Verrucomicrobium spinosum DSM 4136 = JCM 18804: one gene and its partner. The protein of the gene in region 2 interacts with the protein of the main gene of each other region in a pairwise test. Links are inferred from orthologs where the notes say so. Each region holds a gene or a part of one and is shown on either strand. Other genes may lie near its edges.

Region 1 (10,841 bases), 5.1 Mb from region 2 along the record:
ACCTCCCGCACGAGGGTCGTGTTCTCCGGCTGCAGTTGGGTCGCTTGTTCCCAGACTTTGGCCGCCTCTTCGGGTTTGTTCAGTGCCAGAGCCAGGCGTCCCTGTTCCAGGAACAAGGGGATGCGTTGGACGTCGTTCTCCGGGAAGAGGGTGGTGAGGCGCTGAATGAGGTCCAGGGCAATTTGGGAGTCGCCCGCCTCGGTCGCCAGATCGGCCCGGGCACGGAGGACGAGCGGATTCTTGGGCTCTTTCTTGAGCACCTCGTCGTACAAGGCGGCAGCCTCTGCATTGTGACCTGCCTTGCGCAGCAGGTGGGCGTGGACCAGCGTGATGTGAGGGTGGGGCTGGGCCTTGGCCTGGGTGGCGATGTTTTCCAGCAGAAAACTGGTGGAGTCGTGCTTGCGATAGAGATCCCAAAGCAGGTCCAGCACCCGGCCGTACTCCGGCTGTTCCACCAGGAGATTCAGGTACTCGCTCGCCAGACGGGAGTCCTTCTCAGACCAGGGTGCAGCCGTGGCGGTGTCTGCCGCCGGGGACAATGAAAGGCCTGCTGCGCAGGTGAGAGCGGCGATCCATCCGCCTGCCGTGCCCTTGCGAGCGCTGGGAAGTGCTCGAGCCTGGGTCCCACCCGGGGGAGATCCATCCTGCGAGCGGGCATTCCGTTTTCCGAGAGGCGCGGCAAACATGGTCATGAATGATAGGATACGGCCCGCATCCGGGGCGTGCACCACCGGATTCTCAGGCATCTGGCTTGGCCAGTACAACACGGACTGGCGTTCAAAGCAGCAATTACTTTGCCGCTCCGGCCAGCAAACTCTCGGCGTGGATGCGGGCGCTCTCGGCCTTGCCGCCCAGCATGCGGGCCAGCTCCTCCACCCGGGCCGGGCCAGCCACCTCCCGCAGGGTGGAGCGGGTGCGGTGCTCGTCGAACTCCTTGGTCACCACAAAATGGCTCTGCGCCAGGGAGGCGAGCTGGGGCATGTGGGTGATCGCGATGACCTGATGCTGCCCGGAGAGGGCGGCCATCTTGCGGCCCACGGCCTCGGCAATGTTGCCGCCCACGTTGGCGTCAATTTCATCAAAGACCATGAGCGGGATGGAGTCCTCCCGCGCCAGGGCGCTCTTCACCGCCAGCAGCACACGGGACATTTCCCCGCTGGAGGCGGTGAGGCGCAGAGGTTTGAGCGGTTCGCCCGGGTTGGGGGCGAAGAGGAAATCCACCTCTTCCAAACCGTCGCGGGCAGGCTCGGGACGGAGCGTCAGGGACACTTCGAACACGGCCCGCTTGAACCCAAGATCCGCCAGGTGGACGGCGATGTCCTTGGCCAGGCGTGGAGCGGCCAGCTTGCGCTGGGCGGAGAGGTCGTGCCCCAGCTTGTCCACCTCCTTGCGGGAGGCTTTGACCGCCTGGTCCAGCTTTTCAAGAGCTTCGCCGCGGTTTTCCATCCGGCCCAGTTTCTCCTCTGCCTCTTCCTTGAACTTCAGGATCGCGGTGATGGAGCTCCCGTACTTGCGCTTGAGGAGCTGGATGATGTGAATGCGCTCCTCCAGCCGCTCAAGTTCCTCGGGCTGGATTTCGATCTCCTCCGCATAGTCGCGGACGCTGCCCTCCAGATCCTGCAGCTCAATGTAGGCCGACTGGAAGCCCTGAAAGGATTCCGCCAGCTTGGGGTCAAGCTTCTCAAGATCATGGAGGAGGCGGGAGACATCGCGCATGCCTGCCAGCACACCTCCTTCTCCTTCGCCCAGGCGTTCTTCCACCTGTCCGCACAGTTCCACGAGGCGGGAACCGTTCGCGGCGATGCGGTGGCGGGATTCGATCTGTTCCTCTTCGCCTTCGCGCAGGCCCGCCGCGTCAATATCGTTGATCTGGAAGCGGAGCATGTCCATCTCCTGCTCGGAGGCTCGTTCACTGGTGGCGAGTTCTTCGTACTCGCCCACGGCCTTCCGCCAGATTTGATGCGCGGCACGATACGCCTCGCTGGCGTCATCAAGTCCCGCATACCCGTCCAGCATCTCAAGCTGGCGTTCCCGTGAATTGAGTGACTGGTGGTCGTGAGGTCCATGCAGGTCCACCAGGTAGGCCCCCAGCTCCTTGAGCATGGCGGACGTGACGGGCGAACCATTCACGAACTGCTTGTTGGTGCTGGCTCCGATGACCCGTCGGATGATGAGGGACTCCCCGTCCAGCGGATCGAGTCCCGATGCCGTCAGAATGCTGTCCACGGTGTCGGTCTTCTTCAGATCAAACACCGCCTCTACACTGCAGGACTCCGTGCCAGTGCGGATGAGCCCCTTGTCGGCACGCTCACCCAGGATCAGCTTGAGCGCGCCCACGATGATGGACTTGCCAGCTCCTGTCTCGCCGGTGACGCCCACGAGACCTGGACCAAGCTCCCACGCGAGGTCTTCTACGAGGGCGAGATTTTGGATCTTGAGGAGGGAGAGCATCGGGTGGGGGAGGAAGACACTGCGATTATGCGAGCGCCCTTCTTTTTTGCAAACGCCTGCGGGGTGCGTTTGCTGAAAACTGGTAGGCAGATGTCTGGTAGAGACCTCCGGCGGCGGAGCGTCTACACGGCGACAGGGCTTCTGTGTTAGGAGCCTCTCTCGTGGGAACTTGAGGCCAATGCGGTTCGCAGGGGTGACATCTCTCTAAATGCGTGGTGTTTGGGGGGATTCCGAACCCGGAGGGTCCACCATGAATAGCCACGGGTTAGGCGAGTTTAGCGAGTCAAACCCGTGGAAAGTGTCAACGCCGTGCTACCGCGGAGCGGTAGGCCTTGGGCGGGTAGTGTCTGCTTGGGATGTATGACCGTCGTGATGGCCGACCGCTCCGCGGAAGAGTTTCCGCTCCACGTTTTCCATGGGTTGCACTCGCTACGCACGCTCCACCACATGGCTATTCATGGTGAACCCTCCGGGTTCGAATACTTGGCGGATCGTTCACCACCTCCCACTTAATCCAATGACAGCAACGCTTTCTGCACCACCTCGGCGGTGCGAGCCAGATCATCAGGGCCGTGGGCCATGCTGATGAAGCCGGTTTCGAACTGCGAAGGCGCGAAGTACACGCCGTGGTCCAGACAGTAGTGGAAGAACTTCCTGAAGGATGCGAGGTCGCTCGTCTTGGCGTCCGTGAGATTGAGCACGGGCTTCTCCGTGAAGAAGAGGCAGAACATGCTGCCGGTGCGATACCACTGGTAGTTGCGGCCGGTCTTCTTCAGTACATCGAGCACCGCGGTTTCCATGATCTGGCCGAGGTCTTCCAGACGGTCCCAGCCCTTCTGTTTCTCCATTTCCTGCAACTGGGCCAGACCGGCGGCCATGGCCAGGGGGTTGCCAGACAGGGTGCCAGCCTGGTACACGGGACCATCGGGAGCAAGGTAGTCCATGATCTCGGCGCGACCGCCAAAAGCACCGACGGGGAGGCCGCCGCCGATCACCTTGCCCAGGGCGGTGAGATCTGGCTTGAGCCCTTCTTTTTCTTGAACCCCGCCGCGGGCGACACGGAAGCCGGTCATCACTTCATCCAGGATCAGCAGCGCGCCGTGCTTCTCCGTGACCTCGCGCATCTTTTGCAGGAAACCCGGTTGCGGAAGAATGAGCCCGGCGTTGGCAGGGTAGCTCTCCACGATGAGGGCGGCGATCTCGTGGCCGTACTTGTCAAAGCACTCCTCGAGGGCGGCGACGTCGTTGTACGGCAGCACGGTGGTCAGCTCCGCGAAGCTCTTGGGCACGCCGGCGCTGTCCGGGTGGCCGTGGGTGAGGGCACCACTGCCAGCCGCGACCAGCAGGGAATCCACATGGCCGTGATAGCAACCGTCAAACTTCACGATCCGGTCGCGCTTCGTGTAACCCCGGGCGAGACGAATGCACGACATGGTGGCCTCTGTGCCGCTGTTGGTCATGCGAACCTTCTCGACGCTGGGCACCCAGTCCACGATGAGCTTGGCCATCTCCACCTCGTAGGCATTTGGGATGCCGAAGCTGACCCCGTCCTTGGCGGCGTTGTGCACCGCCTCGATGACGCACTGGGGGGCGTGGCCCAAAATGGCCGGACCCCAGGTGCCCACGTAGTCAATCCGGTCCTTGCCGTCCACATCCCACACCCGGCAGCCCTTGGCCCGCTGGGCGAAGAAAGGCTCGCCGCCCACGTTGCGAAAGGCGCGGACCGGGGAGTTGACCCCGCCGGGGATGTATTGCTTCGCCATGGCAAACAACTTGGAGGAAAGCGAAGATGGAGAGTCGGACATGGGAGAATGAGTAGCGCGGGACGGCCCGGAGTCGAGCGGGAAGAGGGGGGAGTGGCCTTGGGGGATGCTGGATGGATGGAGAATGTTTGTTTGGCAAGGGGGGCGTCCTTCAACGCGCCAGCATCTTGGAGTGTTTCGGCTTGACGCGGCCTTCGCCGGGCGATGAACGTTCCCTGGCCCTGGTGTTGTCGCCAGGCCGCCTGCCTCCTGACCGTCCCGCATGCGGGACGCAACTCCAACATCGCATGCGGAGCGGGAAGACTGGGTTCTAGGAATGCGTGGAGCAGGGCCCCTCTTCCGCCCAGCCTGAAAAGCACCTTCCCTTCCCAGTCTCAGGTCTTTCGTCTTGTGTCTTGAAGTCTTGTGTCTCCGCCGCAGGCGGCCTACCCCAGCCCCAGGGCCTCGACCTCCTCCTCGCCCCAGCCGAGGTAGTGGCCGAGTTCGTGTAAATAAGTGATGCGAACCTCATCACGGTAGGTGCGCTCATCCTCTTCTGCATAGAGCCAGAGGTTGTCCAGGAAGAGGCGCACGCGGGGCATCTCGGACGGGCCGGAGGGTTCAGGGTCCAACCGGCTGAATCCTTCGAAGAGCCCGAGCAGGTCCGCCAGGGTCTCGTCGGACTCGTCTGCGGCGTTTTCGTAGGAGATGAAACACTCAAGTGCGGCGTCGCGAACGGTTTCAGGAAGCTGTGCGAGGATCCGCTCAACTTCCGTCTGGGCCAGTCGCAACAGCTTGGGGTGCATGAAAAATGCGGCGGCTGGTGCGGCTAGTAGTCGCGCTTGAGAAGGTAGTCTGCCAGTTGATGCAGCCAGTGACCGTTGGGGCCGAAGACTTCCAGCGCCTGGCGCGCTTTCCCGGTGAGTCGATGAGCTTCATCGCGGGAGGCGTCCAGGCCCATGAGGGCGGGGTAGGTGGACTTCTCCGAGGCCACGTCTTTGCCAGCGCTTTTGCCCAGCTTTTCCGTGGTCTGCGTCACGTCCAGGATGTCGTCGATGATCTGGAAGGCCAGCCCTGTGGCCATGCCGAAGTCATGCAGCGCCTGCACTTGATCCAACTGCGCATCAGCACTCATGCCGCCCAGCTTCACGCTGGAGGTCAACAGTGCGGCGGTCTTGCTTTCGTGAATGTAGCGCAGGTCCTCGATGCCGAGCTTCTTGCCTTCCCCTTCCAGATCCGCGACCTGTCCGCCCACCAGATGCAGGCTGCCGGCAGTGCGGGCCAGTTCCAAGACCATGGCGGCGGGAGAGTGGCGGTGGGTCACCGGAGTTTGCGCCACCAGTTCAAACGAGAGCGCCTGCAGTGCATCCCCGGCCAGCAGGGCCATGGCCTCGCCAAAGACCTTGTGACAGGTGGGCACACCGCGCCGCATGTCGTCATCATCCATGCAGGGCAGGTCATCATGAATGAGCGAATAGGTGTGAAGACACTCGACTGCGCACGCAGCGTACAAGGCATTCTCCAGCGAGCCGCCACAAGCTTCGGCTGCGGCAAGACAGAGGATGGGGCGGAGCCGTTTCCCACCCGCGAACAGACTGTGCCGCATGGCCTTGTGAATCGTCACCGGCCGGGTCTCTGCCGCTGCTACAAAACGATCCAGCGCCGCATCCACAAAGGCGACACGTTGAGTGAGATAAGACTTGAGATCGGCAGACATGGCAGGAGGAAGTGAGGGATGCCTTCACGGCATGGGCATCTTTCCTTGGAACAATCCTGCTGGAATCTCAAGCGGCAGTTCGATGCAGATACGCCTCGTCTGGCATTTTACAGTTGGCCCATGTCCCGGTATCGGCGCGAGATTTCGACGTATTTCGCGGCAAGCCGGGCATTTCCTGCCTGTTCCTCCTGGCTCAGGGTTCGCACCACCCGTGCAGGTGAGCCTACGATGAGCGAGCCCTCGGGCACCACGGTGTGCTTGGTCACCAGGGCTCCGGCTGCGATGATGCAGCGTGGACCGATGACGGCACCATCCATGACGATGGCCCCCATGCCGACCAGAGTCTCATCTCCGATGGTGCAGGCGTGGATGATGGCTCTGTGGCCCACGCTGACGGCCTCACCCACCCTCGCCTCAAAGTCATCTGCCACATGCACAATAGTGCCGTCCTGAATGTTGGAGCGGGGGCCAATATGAATGTGATTAATATCGCCACGGAGAACACAACTGTACCAAATGCTGGCTTCGGCGGAGACGGTCACACCACCTACCACAACTGCTCCTGCGGCGATGAATGCAGTGATGTCAATCCGGGGTGATTCTTGTGGCAGCAAAAAGCGTTTCATGCCTGAAAAAATAAGGGCTGGAGACGAAATGGGGTTGACGCTTTCCGTGAATTTATCCATAAACAAACGCGAAGCCCCGCACTTATCCAGCAGAGGGTCCTTCCAGCAACCCAAACATATCACGCAGACCATGAATAAAGCTGAACTTATTGAAGCCGTGCAAAAGAATCTCGGCGGGGACACTTCCAAACGCGCCGCTTCGGATGCCGTGGAAGCCGTGCTCGCTTCGATTTCCAAGGGCGTGGCAAAGACCGGTACGGTCCAGCTTATCGGCTTCGGTACCTTCAAGGTGGCCAAGCGTGCCGCCCGCACCGGCCGCAACCCGAAGACGGGTGAAGCCATGAAGATCAAAGCCTCCAAGACGGTTCGCTTCGTTCCCTCCTCCGCCCTCAAAGGCGCGCTCTAAGCGATCCGCTGAAGACGTCTTTCTTGAGACGCGTTCAGTCACTCTCTCTCAGACAAAAGCCCGCGGCTCTCGCAGCCGCGGGCTCTTTTTTTCCAAGAGGCGGCAATTGATGTTGAGAGTCAACGGCTGGCCAGCAGCAGGCCTGCGGCTTTGTGGCGAGTTTCCTCCCACTCACGCAGCGGATCCGAATCTGCCACGATGCCGGCACCGGTGTTGAACATGGCGTGCTCACCTTCACGCCAGGCGGTGCGGATGGCGATGCTGAAGTGGCTTTCACCATTGAAGCCAAAGCAGCCGATGGCGCCGGTGTAGAGGCCGCGTGGATGCGGCTCAAGTTCGTGAATGATCTCCAGGGCGCGCTTCTTTGGCGCACCGCTGATGGAGCCGCCGGGAAAGCATGCCAGAAACGCATCGAGGTGATCCACATCAGGCCGCAGGGTGCCTTCCACGGTGGAGACGAGATGATGCACCTGCGCATGGCGTTCGTGCTTCAACAACGCCGTCACCTGTACGCTGCCGTATTCACAAACCTGTCCCAGATCGTTGCGTTCCAGGTCAGTGATCATCACGAGCTCCGCACGTTCTTTGGGGGAGTTGAGCAGTTCGCCGGCGAGGCACTGGTCTTCGATCGCTTCGCTGGCGCGCGGTCGTGTCCCTTTGATGGGGCGGGTCACGATGTGATTGCCGCTGATCTTGAGGAAGCACTCGGGTGATGCGCTGAACACCTGGGTGCCGGCAAGGTTCAGGTAAGCACTGTAGGGGGCGGGGGAGGCCTTGCGCAGCCGCTCGTAGAAACGCCATGGATCCAAGCCCGCCGGCCAGGTGGCGGACCAGGGATAGGAGAGGTTCACCTGGTAGATATCACCCGCGGTGATGTACTCCTGCGCGCGCCGGACGCGGTTGCAGAAGTCCTCCTCTGTCATGCATGGCGTGAACTCGGGAAGGAGGGTCTCCACCGGCGCGGTGGCAGTGGCCTTGAGCAGATCCGGCCTGCCATCGCCCGCGCCGTCTCCAGTCTTGAGCCAGGACTGGGTTCCGTGTTGATACACGTGGCATCGGGCAAAGCGGCCCAGCGTGTATTGCCCGTCAAACCCGATCCATCCATAGAGGCCACCAGCCGGAGCACCGAGATCCGCCACATGGCGGGGACGGTGCTGCTGCATGATCTCGCGAAGCTTGGAGGCATCTTCAAAGAGATTGCCGGTCAGCACTTCTTCCGGGGCCTCGGCGACGATGGAGAAGGAACTGTTGGTAGCGATGGCGCTGTCGAGAAACACCAGGTCGCCTGCAGCCTGCTTCGCACGCGCGAGTTCCAGCGGCGAAGGCGGCTGGAGCAAAGAGGGGTGCGGGGCATGTCCAACGGATGTCACAGCCTTGTCAAAGTGCACTGGAAGTGCCGGGACATCAAGCAGGACGGCGGGAGGCGGGACGATTGAACGACGCGCTCGGACAAACCAACAAAAACCCCGCAGGACCAGAAGGCCGCTGCGGGGTGGAAGAGTCTGCCAGGGTGTCGGTTACAGGCACTCAGCGATCTGCACCGCATTGAGAGCGGCTCCTTTGAGGAGCTGGTCGCCGGCGATCCAGAAGGCGAGGCCGTTGTCGAGGGCGCAATCGAGTCGAAGGCGGCCCACTGCGCAGTTGTCCTTGCCAGCCACATCGAGAGCCAGCGGATACTGCTTGAGCGTGGGATCATCCACAACATCGAGTCCCGGGGCCTTGGCGAGCACGGCGCGCGCCTCTGCAACGGTGACAGGCTTCTCAAATTCAGCGCTCACGGCCACGCTGTGAGCCCGGAAGACGGGCACCCGCACGCAGGTGACGCTGGCGCGGAAACCGGGGTGGTGCATGATCTTGCGCCCTTCGTTCTCCATTTTCATCTCCTCCTTGGTGTAGCCGGAGTCGAGGAAGCTGTCCACGTGCGGCAGGGCGTTGAAGGCGATCTGGTGGGGATAGACCTTCACTTTGTCCGCAGCGAGGCGGACGTCGTCCCACTTGCGGTCGGCAGAGGCCCAGTCGCGGATCTGTGCTTCCAGTTCCTCAATGGCTTGGGCTCCGGTGCCGGAGACGGCCTGGTAGCTGCTGGCGAACACACGCTTCACGCCAAAGGCCTGATGCAGCGGGTACAGGGCCATCAGGGTGATGGCGGTGGTGCAGTTCGGGTTGGCGGCGATGCCTTTGGGAAGATTCTTGAGGTCCGCAGCATTGATCTCTGGCACCACGAGCGGCACCTCGTCATCCATGCGGAAGGCGGAGGAGTTGTCCACCACGATGGCGCCCGCCTTGGTGGCGTGTGGAGCGAACTCCTTGCTGATGCCGCCGCCTGCGCTGAAGAGGGCGATGTCCACACCGGCGAAGGCGTCGGGCGTCAGTTCCTTCACTGTCACGTCCTCACCCTTGAATTTCATCGTCTTTCCGGCGCTCCTGGCGCTGGCAAGAAGGGTAAGCTGGCCGACGGGGAAGTTGCGCTGTTCGAGGCAGCGCAACATTTCCACTCCCACCGCTCCGGTGGCGCCGACGACCGCGACATGTTTGGTGTTGCTCATGATGTTTGCTTTGTAGAAAAGGGCGGGCAGATTACCCCGACGCCTGCAAAATGCAACTTTCGCACCCACGCCTCGAAGTCTCCGTCGCCACGCAAACCCTTTCCCTATGGGATGGTACGCGCCAGGTGAAGAGCTGGCCATGCAGCACCTCGAAGTTTGGCATTGGTTTTGAGGAGGGCTCCAACCGCACGCCGCTGGGGGCCTTTCGTGTGGCGGAGAAGCACGGGGCGGACAGTCCGTTGCACACCATCTTTAAGAGCCGGAAGGCTGTGGGCGAATGGGTGCCTGGGGAAAAGACCGACGCGGACCTCATCCTGGCGCGCATCCTGTGGCTGGAGGGTACGGAGGAGCGCAATGCGAACACCAAGGACCGCTACGTGTACATCCACGGCACCAACCAGGAGGAGCTGATCGGTCAGCGGGGCAGCCACGGCTGCGTGCGCATGCGCAATCTGGATGTGGTGGAGCTCTATGATCTGGTGGAGCCGGGCACGCCCGTTTACATAGCGGAATAGCTGCGCCGCCGCCGCAGGAGAAGGGTGCCGCATGCTGCCAGCAGGAGCAAGGCACGGGAGGGCTCGGGAGCCACCCGGATGATGCCGTCGTCCTTGAAGGTGCTGTAGTCCCAGTAGAGGCCGGAGCCGAGGGTGAACTCAGGGAGGTCCAGCGAGGTTTCGAGGAATGGGTCAAAGGTGCCCCAGATGGCGGAGCCCGACGCCCAGTCCAGGAGATCGAACGACTGGCCCCAGCCTGCTTCGAAGCCGTTCACCCAGACCACTTCGAACCGGGTGTTGGCTCCCACATTGAGGGCACCGGTGATGGTGATCCGGTCGAACTGGCCCGCTCCAGCGCCGCCCAGGCCGAAGATGGCGCGGGTGGTCGCGCTGGCGTTGGCGCTGAAGGAGAGGTCTCCATCAAAGGTGAGGTTGCCCGTGAGATCTCCTGCACTGGCTATCGAGCTCAAGGCCTGGGTGGTGGAGTCGCCCGCCTTGATGAGAGCGGTGCCGCCCAAGCCGAAGTTGCCGAGGAAGGTGCCGGAGCCCGTGAAGACCTGGCTGTTGGTGGTGTAGCCCCCGGTCCCGGTGAGCGCAGTCGCTTTGAGCGTGGTGCCGCTGTTCACCTGGAGCCACGGACTGTCAGCGATGGAGGCGGAGGCTCCCAGGGAGTAAGTGCCTGCGGAGACGGTGGTTTTCCCGGTGTAGGTGTTCTGTGCCTCCACGACCAGTTCGCCCGCGCCAGTTTTGTTGATGCCTCCTGCCCCGCTGATGACGTTTTGCACGGTGAGCACACGACCCGCGATGTCCATCACGGCCACGCCTGATTGCAGGGTGACGGTGCCGGAGTAGAGGCTGT
Region 2 (10,789 bases):
CAAGTAGCGGGTTTCACTTTTCACTCGTTACTTATCACTTTTCACTCGGGCTACGGCTTCTGTCTCGCTGTTGAAGGTGTTTCCCTCGCCGTCGGTTTCGATTTCCCCATCGCTGGTGTCTTCGATCTCGCGGCGCCATTTGCGGGATATCCAGGGACGGACGAGGCCGTAAAGAAGGTAGGAGACAAAGAGGACGGTGGGCATCCACTGCCAGGCCTTCACGGTGAAAGCGAGGACGATGATGCTGATGAGCACCCAGTGGAAGGAGCGACGTGTGCGCCAGTTGATGGACTTGAAGCTGGGGTACTCCAGGCTGCTGACCATGAGGTAGGAGAGCAGAACCATGAGGGCGGGCAGGGTGTACTTCCACTTTCCGATTTCGCGGTCCATGCCGTCCAACCACATGAGGGTCATCGTGAGCGAGACGATGACGCCAGCCGCGGCCGGAATGGGGCAGCCGCGAAAGGAGGTGGAAGACTTTTTCCCAGTTTCAGTCTCGATGGCCGCCAAACAGTTGAACCGTGCGAGTCGCATGGCACCGCAGACGAGGTAGATGCAGGCAATGAGCCAGCCGAGCCCGCTGAACGTTTTCTCAAACTCAGCCAGCACAATGTCGTGCACCAGGAGCGCGGGTGCCATGCCGAAGGAGACGATGTCCGCCAGGGAGTCAAACTCACGGCCGAAGTCAGAACTCTGACCGCTGAGACGGGCCAGGCGGCCATCGAGGAGGTCGAACAAACAGGCGACAAGGATGAACCCAATGGCCCACATGTACCGCTGATGACCAGTGTCCGGCTGGAAACGGCCGACAATATGGAGGATGGCCATGAACCCGCAGAGGAGGTTCCCTGCCGTCATGAGATTTGGCAGAACGTAAATGCGAGGTTCGCGGTCGCGATCGTCGGTGGGGGACGTGGACATGGTGGCCGCGACTGTAGCGCGTTTTTTTGACAGGATTGACAAGATTTTTAAGAGATTAACAAGATGGAGGCGGGGGGGCGCCTGGTTGAGTCGCCCAAAAGTGGGCTGTTGAGACGCTTTGCTGGTTTGGGTCCGCTTCTCGCTGGTTTAGGGCAGCTCCCAACCAGCCCACTTGCGCTGTCTCAACTTCCCCCTCCCCAGTTGCCTCTTTGGCGTGACGGGCGTAAGGTCTTTCTATAATGAGCACCGCGACTGTCGCCGATCCTGTTTCCTCTGATGTTGTAGCTGAGCTGCCGCCGCTGAGCGGGGCAACCAAGATGGGAGCGCTGCTGGAATCCTACCCGGGGGCGCAGCGGGCACTCTTTGCGAAGTATCACATCGGCGGATGCCGGAGTTGCGGCTTCCAGCCGGGGGAGACGCTGGCGGAGGTGTGTGCCCGCAACGAAAACATTCCGGTCGAGGAGGCCGTTGCCTTCATTCAGGAAAGTTACCAGAGCGATGCAAGCCTGCAAATCACCCCAGAGGACTTGGTGAAGCTGCGCGAGGTGAGCCCGAACACGAAGCTGCTGGATGTGCGCTCCCGCGAGGAGCACGAGGCGGTGGCCATCCCCGGCTCTCATCTGGTCTCGCAGGAACTCATTCAGGTGATCTTTGACCAGTGGAACAAGACCGACCCTGTGGTGATCTATGACCACCAGGGAAACAGTGCGATGGATGCGGCCGCGTACTTCCTGGGTCATGGCTTCGTGGAGACGAAGTGCCTGAAGGGCGGGATCGATGCCTACAGCCTGGATGTGGACCCCAGCATCCCGCGGTATCGCTTGGAAATCGAGGACTAGGCGGGGGCTTTTTTGACAGGATTAACAAGATTTTTTGAAAATTAACAAGATGGGAGCTTTGGACGGATAGGTGGGCGGCAGGTAGAGATTGATCTGCCCCCGTCATGTCTTCTGTCTTTGGTCTTCCCGTCTCTTGTCTCCACTGACTATGAACGAAGAAGTTTTGCAGGACGCTCTGGCCAACCCCCAGAATGTGGGGGAGATCCCGGATGCGGATGCTGTGGGCACCGTGGGCAGCCCAGACTGTGGGGACATGGTGCGCATGTGGATCAAATACAAGGAGCAGGACGGCAAGAAGGTCATCGACAAGGCGACTTTCCAGAGCTTCGGCTGCCAGACGGCGATCGCGGTTGCGAGTCTGGCGACTCAGCTCATCAAGGGCAAGACGCGGGAGGAGGCGCTCGATCTGAGTGCTGAAGAACTCTCCAAGCCGCTCGGGCCTCTGCCGCCGATGAAGATCCACTGTGGGCAGATGGTGGAAGGGGCTCTGAAGGCGGCCCTGGAAGCGGAAACGGCAGAGAAAGCCCACGTGCGCCCTGAGGCGTCCCCAACGGCGAACGCTCCCGTAGAACAAGCTCCGACACTGCACGATGCCCTGGCAGCGGCCGGCAAAAAGCAGGCTGCCAAGATTAAGATCGTGAAGTTCTAGTCCTGTGGGGCGAACTGCCACGTTTTCAACTTGAGCGTTGTAGGGCAGGCGCTCTGCCTGGCTCGCACTGCCGCCTCCGCCCCCGGAATCGGCTGCGGACATTCATGCGACGACCGTTCCGCCGTCGGCCGCGTATTCATATGCTGAATTCGATCTGCCCGCTCGGGATGCACCGGTCATCAGGCCAGAAGCTGTGCTACCACTTTTCACCTTTTACTTTTTACTTTTCACTGGTTCGCAGCTTCTTAGAGGTCCAAGCAGCCCGCCCCCATTCTTTTCCCTCCCCCTCTATTGCCATGCACACTGATATTGACCTGAATCGAGAAGTTGAAGCCATCCAGATCCCGAGTGGGGACGCCATCCGCCTGCCGGCAGGGACGCGGGTGATCATCACCCAGTCTCTTGGCGGCACCTACACGGTGGCGACTGACCACGGGTTGGCCCGTATCTCGGCCAAGGATGCTGATGCGTTGGGGATCGACCCAGAGGAGGACAAAAAGCAGGAGACGCAGAGCTCCTCGAACATCCCGGGAGATGCGAGCGACCTGGAGATGCAGGTCTGGCAGCAGCTCCGCGGAGTCTATGATCCCGAAATCCCGGTGAACATCGTGGACTTGGGCCTGGTGTATGATTGTGCTGTGAGCAACGACGAAGAAGGCAAGATCAAAGCCCTCGTAAAGATGACACTCACTGCCCCCGGCTGCGGCATGGGCCCTACGATCGCAGCCGATGCCCAGGCTCGCATCATGACCATCGAGCACATGGACGATGCCGCCGTGGAACTCGTCTGGGATCCAGCATGGAACCAGAGCATGATCTCCGAGGAGGGGAAAATGAAGTTGGGGATGATCTGAGGCGCAGTGCGCCTCGAAAGCAAAAAGGGGTTAGTAAAAAGTGAAAAGTGGAAGGGTTGCGCTGCAACTCCTCGGCTTTTTTGTTTGGCGCAGGCTAGGAGAGGTTTGGACCTGTGAGCACCTTCGCAGGTTGTCCCTCGACTTTTTACTTTTTACTTTTTACTTTTCACTCATCGTTCCTCCCCTCCCTAACACTCCCGTTTTCTCACACATGTCCTCTCCGAGTATCGGCACCCCCTTCACCTCTTCCGCAACCCGTGTTCTCATGCTTGGCTCAGGAGAGCTGGGCAAGGAGGTGGTGATTGAGTTGCAGCGGTTCGGGTGTGAGGTGATCGCGGTGGATTCGTATGCGAATGCCCCGGCCATGCAGGTGGCGGACAGGGCGCACGTTGTCTCCATGCTAGATGCGGAGGCGCTGCGGGCGGTGCTGGTAACGGAGAAGCCGAATCTGATCGTGCCTGAGGTGGAGGCGATTGCCACGGATGTTTTGGTCGAGCTGGAGGCGGAGGGGTACAAGGTGGTGCCGACGGCACGGGCGGCGAAGCTGACGATGAATCGTGAAGGCATCCGCCGTCTGGCGACGGAGGAGCTGGGGCTCCGCTCCTCGCCGTACAAGTTTGCCGCGACGGAGGAGGAATTCCGCGCGGCGGTGGCAGAGATCGGCATGCCCTGTGTGGTGAAGCCGATCATGAGCAGCTCTGGCAAGGGGCAGAGCGTGGTGCGCAGCGAGGCCGATCTGGCCTATTCCTGGAAGTACGCTCAAGAAGGCGGTCGCGCTGGCAAGGGCAAGGTCATCGTGGAAGGCTTTGTGGACTTTGACTATGAAATTACCATGCTGACGGTGCGCCACGCCGGCGGCACGTCCTTCTGCGAGCCCATCGGGCACCTGCAGATCGACGGGGACTACCGTGAGAGCTGGCAACCGCAGCCGATGACCGTGGCGGCACTGGCGGAGTCCAAGCGCATCGCGGAGGCCATCACCACCGCTCTGGGCGGGTGGGGCATCTTCGGCGTGGAGCTCTTTGTGAAGGATGACGTGGTGTGGTTCAGCGAGGTCTCCCCGCGGCCGCATGACACGGGACTGGTGACGATTATTTCCCAAGACCTGAGCGAGTTTGCGCTTCATGCCCGCGCCATCCTTGGGCTGCCGATCCCCAATATTGCCCAGCACGGGCCCAGTGCCTCCGCAGTGATCCTGGTGGAAGGTCATTCCAAGGACGTGCAGTTCGGCAATCTCACGGCCGCGCTCAGTGAGCCAGACACGGCCCTGCGTCTCTTTGGCAAGCCCGAGGTCAAGGGCAAGCGCCGTATGGGCGTGGTGGCGGCGCGGGCGGAGAGCATCGAGGCGGCACGGGAGAAGGCTCGCAATGCAGCGGGAGCGGTGGACGTGCGGTTGTGATATCAGGGAGAGCTTGCGCTGGAGACCCCGGCGCAAGTGCCCGTAGGGTATCCTTATTCACAATCGACGTCGTTTGCTGCTGCGTTGACATGACGGAGGATCGACAAGACTCAGCAACGGGCAAAGTCCGGCCGATATCGGTCTGGACGAAAGCAGATCCCCGACGAGATGCCCAGTTCTCCGGGCTGAATCAGGCTCCCATTCACATGCTGTGGGCAGGGCTGTGTTTTCCGGTGCCGTGGGTTGACGACAGCACTGCGGATGGGTAAGTGAGCGGACTGTGTCGAGCTATCTATGGAGCACGCCTGAAGTGATTGTGGGTCTCTCGCGAGAGCGGTTTGGCGTGGAGATTGCCCTGCAACTCTGGAATGAGCTGCAAAAGAAGCCGGTGGGGGAAGGGATGCGGCACTCGCATCGAGACTACTGCGGTATCGGCCTGTTGAAGACGGAGTCGGGGGTAGGGCTGTTCGAGATCTGTGATGGAGATGGCTTTCAGAAGGTGCACTGGACCCATATCGATTCGTTTGTGAGGTACTGGGCAGAACAGTCTGACCATGGACTCTGCGGAGCGGATCCAGAACATCCGGAGTTGCTCACGGATTCTGCCTTCAAGCTGAACAACCAGCGAATCCATAGGAAGTGGGTGTGTGAGCTCCTGGAGCAGTCGGCAGCCAGACGGGTGGCCGATGGGCAAGGCTGTCGTGGAGTGGAAAAGTGTCCAACGTCCGAATCTCCCCGGGTGGTGAAACGGCATCCGGCTCCCTTTGGCCTCCGTTGGTGGAGGGCTTACATGGACAGATAACGCACTAAGCGACAGGCGCCGTCTGCGTTGCCACCTTGCAATACGCGCGCACTTTGGCGCGGCAAAGTAATGCGAACTGGACGATGGCCCAGACGGCGGAGACGATGACCCCGACGATGAAGGAGACGGTCATGGTCACCTCCATGATTTTTTGGGCGGTGGCGTCGCCGCCGACACCCTTCATCGCCTCAACCATGACCGGCCCCGAAAGGTGGGTGTGACTGATCCAGCCGTTAACTGCGGCCACCGCTACGGCAACAACGGCGAGAATCAGGGTGAGTTTGCGGCCCCATTCACGCCCACGGATGAGGCCGATGGCTGAAGCCATTTGCACGGGTACGAGAATCAACGAAAAGCCCATGAGGACCTTGTAGTAGGCGGCGTATGTGGCGTCGTTTTGCAGAATGGTGGGCACGGGATTGCCGGGGTACATCTCCGGCTTGGTCATCATCATCACGCTGGAAAGGATGCCGAAGATGCCAAACGCGGCGAAGGCCAGATTAAGAATGCCGATGACGAGGAGTGTCTTCGGCTTCTGGATGGGGAGGGCGGGAGGTTGCATGGGGAGGGGCGTTAAGAATGTTCTACTGGCAGGCTTGACGAGCGAGGGGGCGAGTGAGGAGGATGATTTGCAGGAGACTGTAGATGAGAGATAGAGCGAAGAGCATGAGCAGGACGGCCTTGAAAATGCCCCCCAAGGTGTCGAAGACCGCATTCAGAAACTCCAGCTTTCCCTGAATGGTGGGATCTTTGGAAGTCACGGGAGCGGATGTCGGAGGCGCACCGGGCAGAGGGAGGAGGCCGGTGATCACGGCAATGCTGCCGGTGCAGACAAGGAATTGAAGGCTGGCGAGAACGACGGTGGTCTGCCGCGCCCATTCCCGCAGCCTGATAAGGCCGATGGCGGCAACAATTTGAAGCACCACCAGGAGAGTGCCGATGCCGAGGAGCCACAAGGTGGCGGATGTTCCCGGCGGTCCTGATACGGGATTCTGCCCGGAACTGATGATGGAAAAGAGACTGGAGCCAAGACCGGAGACCGCAAAGCATAGATTGATGATGCCGATTGCCAGAGGTGCTTTTGAAGGGCGGGGGGAGACTGCCGAGGGCGTAGCGGTGGCAGGGGTGAGGTGTGGAGTGGGCAGGTGCGGCGGTGACTTGGGCCGGGGAATCGGAGGGGGAGAGTCTGGGAACATCGGGGCGTCTTTTTAATTAGAAGACCTTCTCGGAAAAGGCGGGGCGGCTGGGGAAAGATGGGTGTGAAATGGAGAAAAGCAACGGGGGCGTGACCGGGGCGGGGCGCGGGCCCGGTTGCCTCACGGCGCCGAACAGATGTGCGCCGCGGGCATGTCCTTCCGCGCCGACCGGGCGGTGGTCTCCGGGTGCCCTGCTTGCAATAGGAAACAACTTAAAGTTGCAAAGGGGCACGGTGTTGATCCTGAACACCGATGACCGTGCGGGGTGCTTATCTACGACTGGCAGTTCAAGCTCAAAGACGCATCTGCCTCCTGGTAGCGGTTGGCGGCGGAAATGGCGTGACCGAACAACAGACCCGCGCCTCCAAGCAGCAAGCGCTAAGAACCTTTCACTCCCCCCACATCTTCTTTTCCCAGGCCTTCTGCTTGCCCTTGGCTTCACGGAGGCAGGGGGGCGAGATTCATGATCAGGTGGTTTAGCCAGCCAGGGGGGCCGCCTGAGGGGGCGCTCGAAGTCGATGAAAAGGACGACACGATATCCGTTGGTATCGTTCCAGACTTCGTGGTTCCACGTGTTGTCAAAGATGAGGCGCTTGCCTTCCTGCCAGGTATGAATCTGATTGGCGATGCGGATGCGGCATTGCTCGCGAGGCTCTGGGACGAGCGGGCCCACATGCAGACGCAGGACGCCGGCCCAGGCTCCGCGATGGGAGGGGATGTGCTTGCCAGGGGAAAGGATGCTGAAGAAGTCGGTGGTAAGTCCGGGGATCTTGTCCAGAAGTTACATCGTCACCGGGCAACGGGCGGAGTTCTCGCCGCAGTCCATGCCAGCCGCTTTGAGGAAGAATGTCTTCCAGTGGTCGTCTGCCTGGATGTCGCCCACTCCCTTCATGATGTCCTGGAAGCTTGGCATGGCGTCGCGGTACTTCATGACATGATCGAGCTCTGCCCGCCAGCCTCCACCTCATCCACCCAGGGGAAGTGCCTGGTGCTGTACACCGGGGGATCTCCCAAGGGCGAGAAGCGGGCAATGACATCTTCCACCCAGTCTTGCACGGCTTCCAGCTACTGGCCAAGCGGCGTGGCGGCGGGCTTGATGCGATGGGTGCGATCGTATGCCAGCAGAGGGAGGCTGCCGAGCGCGTGCTGCTTCTTGTATTCAGCGGCTGACTTTGTGTCAGATGGGCTGGCTGCGGAAGGCATGGAGGCAGGGGCGGACATGGGGGCAAATGCAGACTGGGAACCAGGAATTCGGAAAGAAAAATTGCAAATGAGAATGGATGAATGGAGGGGGCTGGGAGGTGGCAAGCTTCGTCATCCGAAAGTACGGTAGGTGTGGCACGGGGGAGGGGGGGCTTTGGGAAGAGGGGCGCTGAAATTCGCGTCTCTGTGGCCACTCCACTTCTCTTTTGGTTTGACAATTCCTGCCTGGCGGGCAGAATCCCTCCCACGCAGGTGCCAGAGATGGTGCCACAATGCGAATGCGGGCGTAGTTCAATGGTAGAACACGAGCTTCCCAAGCTTGATACGTGAGTTCGATTCTCATCGCCCGCTCCACAAAATGAACGAGTTACGGCTCGTGTTCTGGACAGTTTCAGGACGAGCCTTCACGAGAGGAGCTGGGACTTCTGGCTAAAAGTACACTTGAGGGCGCATGCGACTTTCGGCTAATTGCCTGGCCCCTTTGGTTGAACTGAGCCCCCTCCTTCGCAGGTGCCACGGTTCGAGTCGCCAACGCCCTCTGCGCGCCCTGGAAAGTTGCTGTTCTCTCCCTGATTCACAGGTCTGGCCTCCGTTGCACAGACTCAGAATGCCCTGCAACACCCCCAAGTGTTTTTATCCAAACCGGTTACGGGCGATGGTCGATGGTCAATGGTCGATTCGCTCACGGAGAGGCTTCCCAACAGACGATGGAACTGGCGGGGATGACGAGAGGCTCCTGGCCATCCGTCTCGAATCGCAGTTTCCCCTGAAGAACTCTTACGCGGTGGGCTTGTACCACGCGAAGGGTCCCGTCAGTGAGTGTCAGTTCGTAATGTTTGAGTTCTGGAGTGGAGTCAGGTTGAATCCCATCACTGGACATAGACCGTCGGAAGCCGGAGGTGTAGCGGTGTATGTAAGATACCCTGTGCGCTGAGCCTCCTGGCCGGGCGCAATAGTAACGCAAAGTCGGGGCAAGGGAAGGGGATTTTTTGGTGAGGTTTCTGGAACCAAGGGGCGCCGGGGCGATGAGCGCTTCTTGATCAGGGATCCCCGTGGGGACACCGAAGGCAAAGATGGGCTGCATGGCATTTGCGGCCTTGGGTTAGATGGCTTTCTGCTTGGGAGGACCGGGACTGTGGAGATAAAACAAGAAAAACAACCCGGCGATGGTGATGGGGTAGTACCAGCCCAGATAGCTGTTCAGGAGAATGGAGAGAAAGCTCAAAGAATCCAGATAGGACCAGATGGAGAGAAGGAGCGCCGCGGTGAGGAAGATGCTGATGAGCACGAGCGGACGGGATGGTCGATTGTGGGACCGTTGGGAGAGGAAACAAGCCAGGCCGGCGGCGAGGACGTTGGTGCCGGAGAAGATGCGCAGGTCGATCATCAGTGCCTGGAGGGTGTTTTTGTAGTGGCTGCGGATGTGTTCCTTGATCGCTGCAATCTTGTCGGAGAGGGGAAGGGCTTTCTTTTTGATCGCGGTGAGAGCCCGGTCTGCGGTGGCTCTGAGCGAGGGCTGGCTGCCGTCGCCCGTCGGTGAGGGGGGAGTTGAGGTGATGTTGAGGATGTAGTTCTTGGGGTTGACCCGGAAGCTGGCGATCTCAGTCTCGATGGCGGTGGCTTGTGCCGGAGTAAGGAGCTTTTGGGCCAGGTCCGTTTGCAGGGCCTTCTCGGTCGCATCAAACGCGGGGGTGACAAGTCGCTCAGTCTTGAGGGTGACGTAGTCGCGCGCGTATGCCTCTATGCGTTGCTGGCCGATGAAGGTATATGCGAAACAACCGGCGAACAGAATGACGAGAACCAGATGCAGGGTCTTTAGAACATGCATGTAGCGAGGGGGCTAGGGCTGGGCTTTCGGATGAACCGGCGGGGCTACAGTGCCGGCAGGAGCAGCGGGACGGTTGCGTTGTTCCTTGAACTTGGCGGCATCAGCCGGAGGCATGGCCATCACGACAGCTTTGTTTTTGAGCGCAATGCGTTCAGGTTCGGTGAGTTTCTGGCTGAGCTTCTTTGCGGCGGCGGCTTCGAGCGCGGAGAGTTCTGGGACGAAGACCAGTTCATACCCTCGCGGGTTGGGGAGCTTGCTGAGGTCTTGATACGCCCCAACCTGGGCGAGGCGCAGCGTGCCGTCGTGGGGTTCGTCGAGCTTCGGGGACGAAAATCTGGCCTTGGGAGCTTGGGAGACGGTGGCGACGAAGGCTCCGATTGTGAGCCGGGCGGGCAGGGGCGGGGTGCCGGCCGGGGCTTTGATGGGACCAAGGGCCTCGTCAGGGATGGTGACGTCGAACGCTTCTTCGGTGGCCATCACGATCTCGACGACATCAAGGTCATCGGCACCAAGGGCGGCAAAAGTCGAGTCTGGATTGATGTTCTCTGGACGAAGGCCGAGCTGCCTGGCGATGATGGCTCGAACTTCGGAAAGGGGGGTGTCCGTTGTAGAGGCAGACTGGGCAGGGGGGCTCGACGGTGCTGAGGAAGGGCTGGCTGGTGATGAGGGCTTGGGGTTGCAAGAGGTAAGACCTACGGCAAGGAGGGCTATGGAGACACAGGTGAAAGAGGTTCGAGACATGGGGACGGAGGCGAAAGGTCGGGCCATCTGGTGCCCATCTTTTTTTGCATCAGTCTACCTTGAATGCCGTGGCGTTTGAAATGCAAAAAAGACACCTATGGCGTCTCCGGACCAAGGGTGCATGGTGTTGCAGTGGGCCGAGCAGGCTCCCGCAACAGCTCTCCATCAGTTTTTCATTCGCACAAGTGGCGATGGTTTTGGTCCAAGAGGGGGCTGGCCGTACCTCACACTTTCCGCAAAAAGCTCCAACCCAGCCAGGCTTGCCGGCCGAAGTTGGAGCTCAGACTTTCCTTAAATCCTCTCCTTTTTGCGAAGCGCTCTCTATTCCAACGGCGGGAGCTTCGCGCTGTAGTGCAC

Evidence for each region.
Region 1: the proteins of purT (region 2) and VSP_RS30960 interact in binary tests that used the Escherichia coli proteins (3 or more experiments, as listed by UniProt). The link is inferred for Verrucomicrobium spinosum DSM 4136 = JCM 18804 from one-to-one orthologs.

What each region holds. Positions count from the first base shown.
Region 1 is NZ_ABIZ01000001.1:7,668,589-7,679,429, reverse strand. What follows is about bases 3,967-6,911. They hold VSP_RS30960 (polyprenyl synthetase family protein), read right to left. Parts: upstream 5,911-6,911; coding sequence 5,023-5,910; downstream 3,967-5,022. Other genes in these bases: VSP_RS30950 (HU family DNA-binding protein), read left to right, coding at 6,667-6,911; VSP_RS30955 (gamma carbonic anhydrase family protein), read right to left, coding at 6,018-6,536; VSP_RS30965 (metallopeptidase family protein), read right to left, coding at 4,640-4,999; hemL (glutamate-1-semialdehyde 2,1-aminomutase), read right to left, coding at 3,967-4,256. In the rest of the region: VSP_RS38260 (tetratricopeptide repeat protein), read right to left, coding at 1-692; DNA repair protein RecN, read right to left, coding at 790-2,451; more of hemL, read right to left, coding at 2,961-3,966; more of VSP_RS30950, read left to right, coding at 6,912-6,942; VSP_RS38255 (anthranilate synthase component I family protein), read right to left, coding at 7,062-8,279; VSP_RS30940 (aspartate-semialdehyde dehydrogenase), read right to left, coding at 8,460-9,488; VSP_RS30935 (L,D-transpeptidase), read left to right, coding at 9,539-10,003; VSP_RS30930 (beta strand repeat-containing protein), read right to left, coding at 9,988-10,841.
Region 2 is NZ_ABIZ01000001.1:2,563,290-2,574,078, forward strand. Bases 2,676-5,568 are described here. They hold purT (formate-dependent phosphoribosylglycinamide formyltransferase), read left to right. Parts: upstream 2,676-3,474; coding sequence 3,475-4,662; downstream 4,663-5,568. Other genes in these bases: sufT (putative Fe-S cluster assembly protein SufT), read left to right, coding at 2,706-3,263; VSP_RS10435 (hypothetical protein), read left to right, coding at 4,943-5,464; VSP_RS10440 (hypothetical protein), read right to left, coding at 5,469-5,568. Outside these bases: pssA (CDP-diacylglycerol--serine O-phosphatidyltransferase), read right to left, coding at 28-921; VSP_RS10415 (rhodanese-like domain-containing protein), read left to right, coding at 1,161-1,760; VSP_RS10420 (iron-sulfur cluster scaffold-like protein), read left to right, coding at 1,909-2,409; more of VSP_RS10440, read right to left, coding at 5,569-6,026; VSP_RS10445 (hypothetical protein), read right to left, coding at 6,049-6,660; VSP_RS43595 (hypothetical protein), read right to left, coding at 7,588-7,716; VSP_RS42145 (hypothetical protein), read right to left, coding at 7,726-7,881; VSP_RS10470 (hypothetical protein), read right to left, coding at 8,966-9,691; VSP_RS34830 (sialidase family protein), read right to left, coding at 10,754-10,789. UniProt on the Escherichia coli protein: Involved in the de novo purine biosynthesis. Catalyzes the transfer of formate to 5-phospho-ribosyl-glycinamide (GAR), producing 5-phospho-ribosyl-N-formylglycinamide (FGAR). Formate is provided by PurU via hydrolysis of 10-formyl-tetrahydrofolate.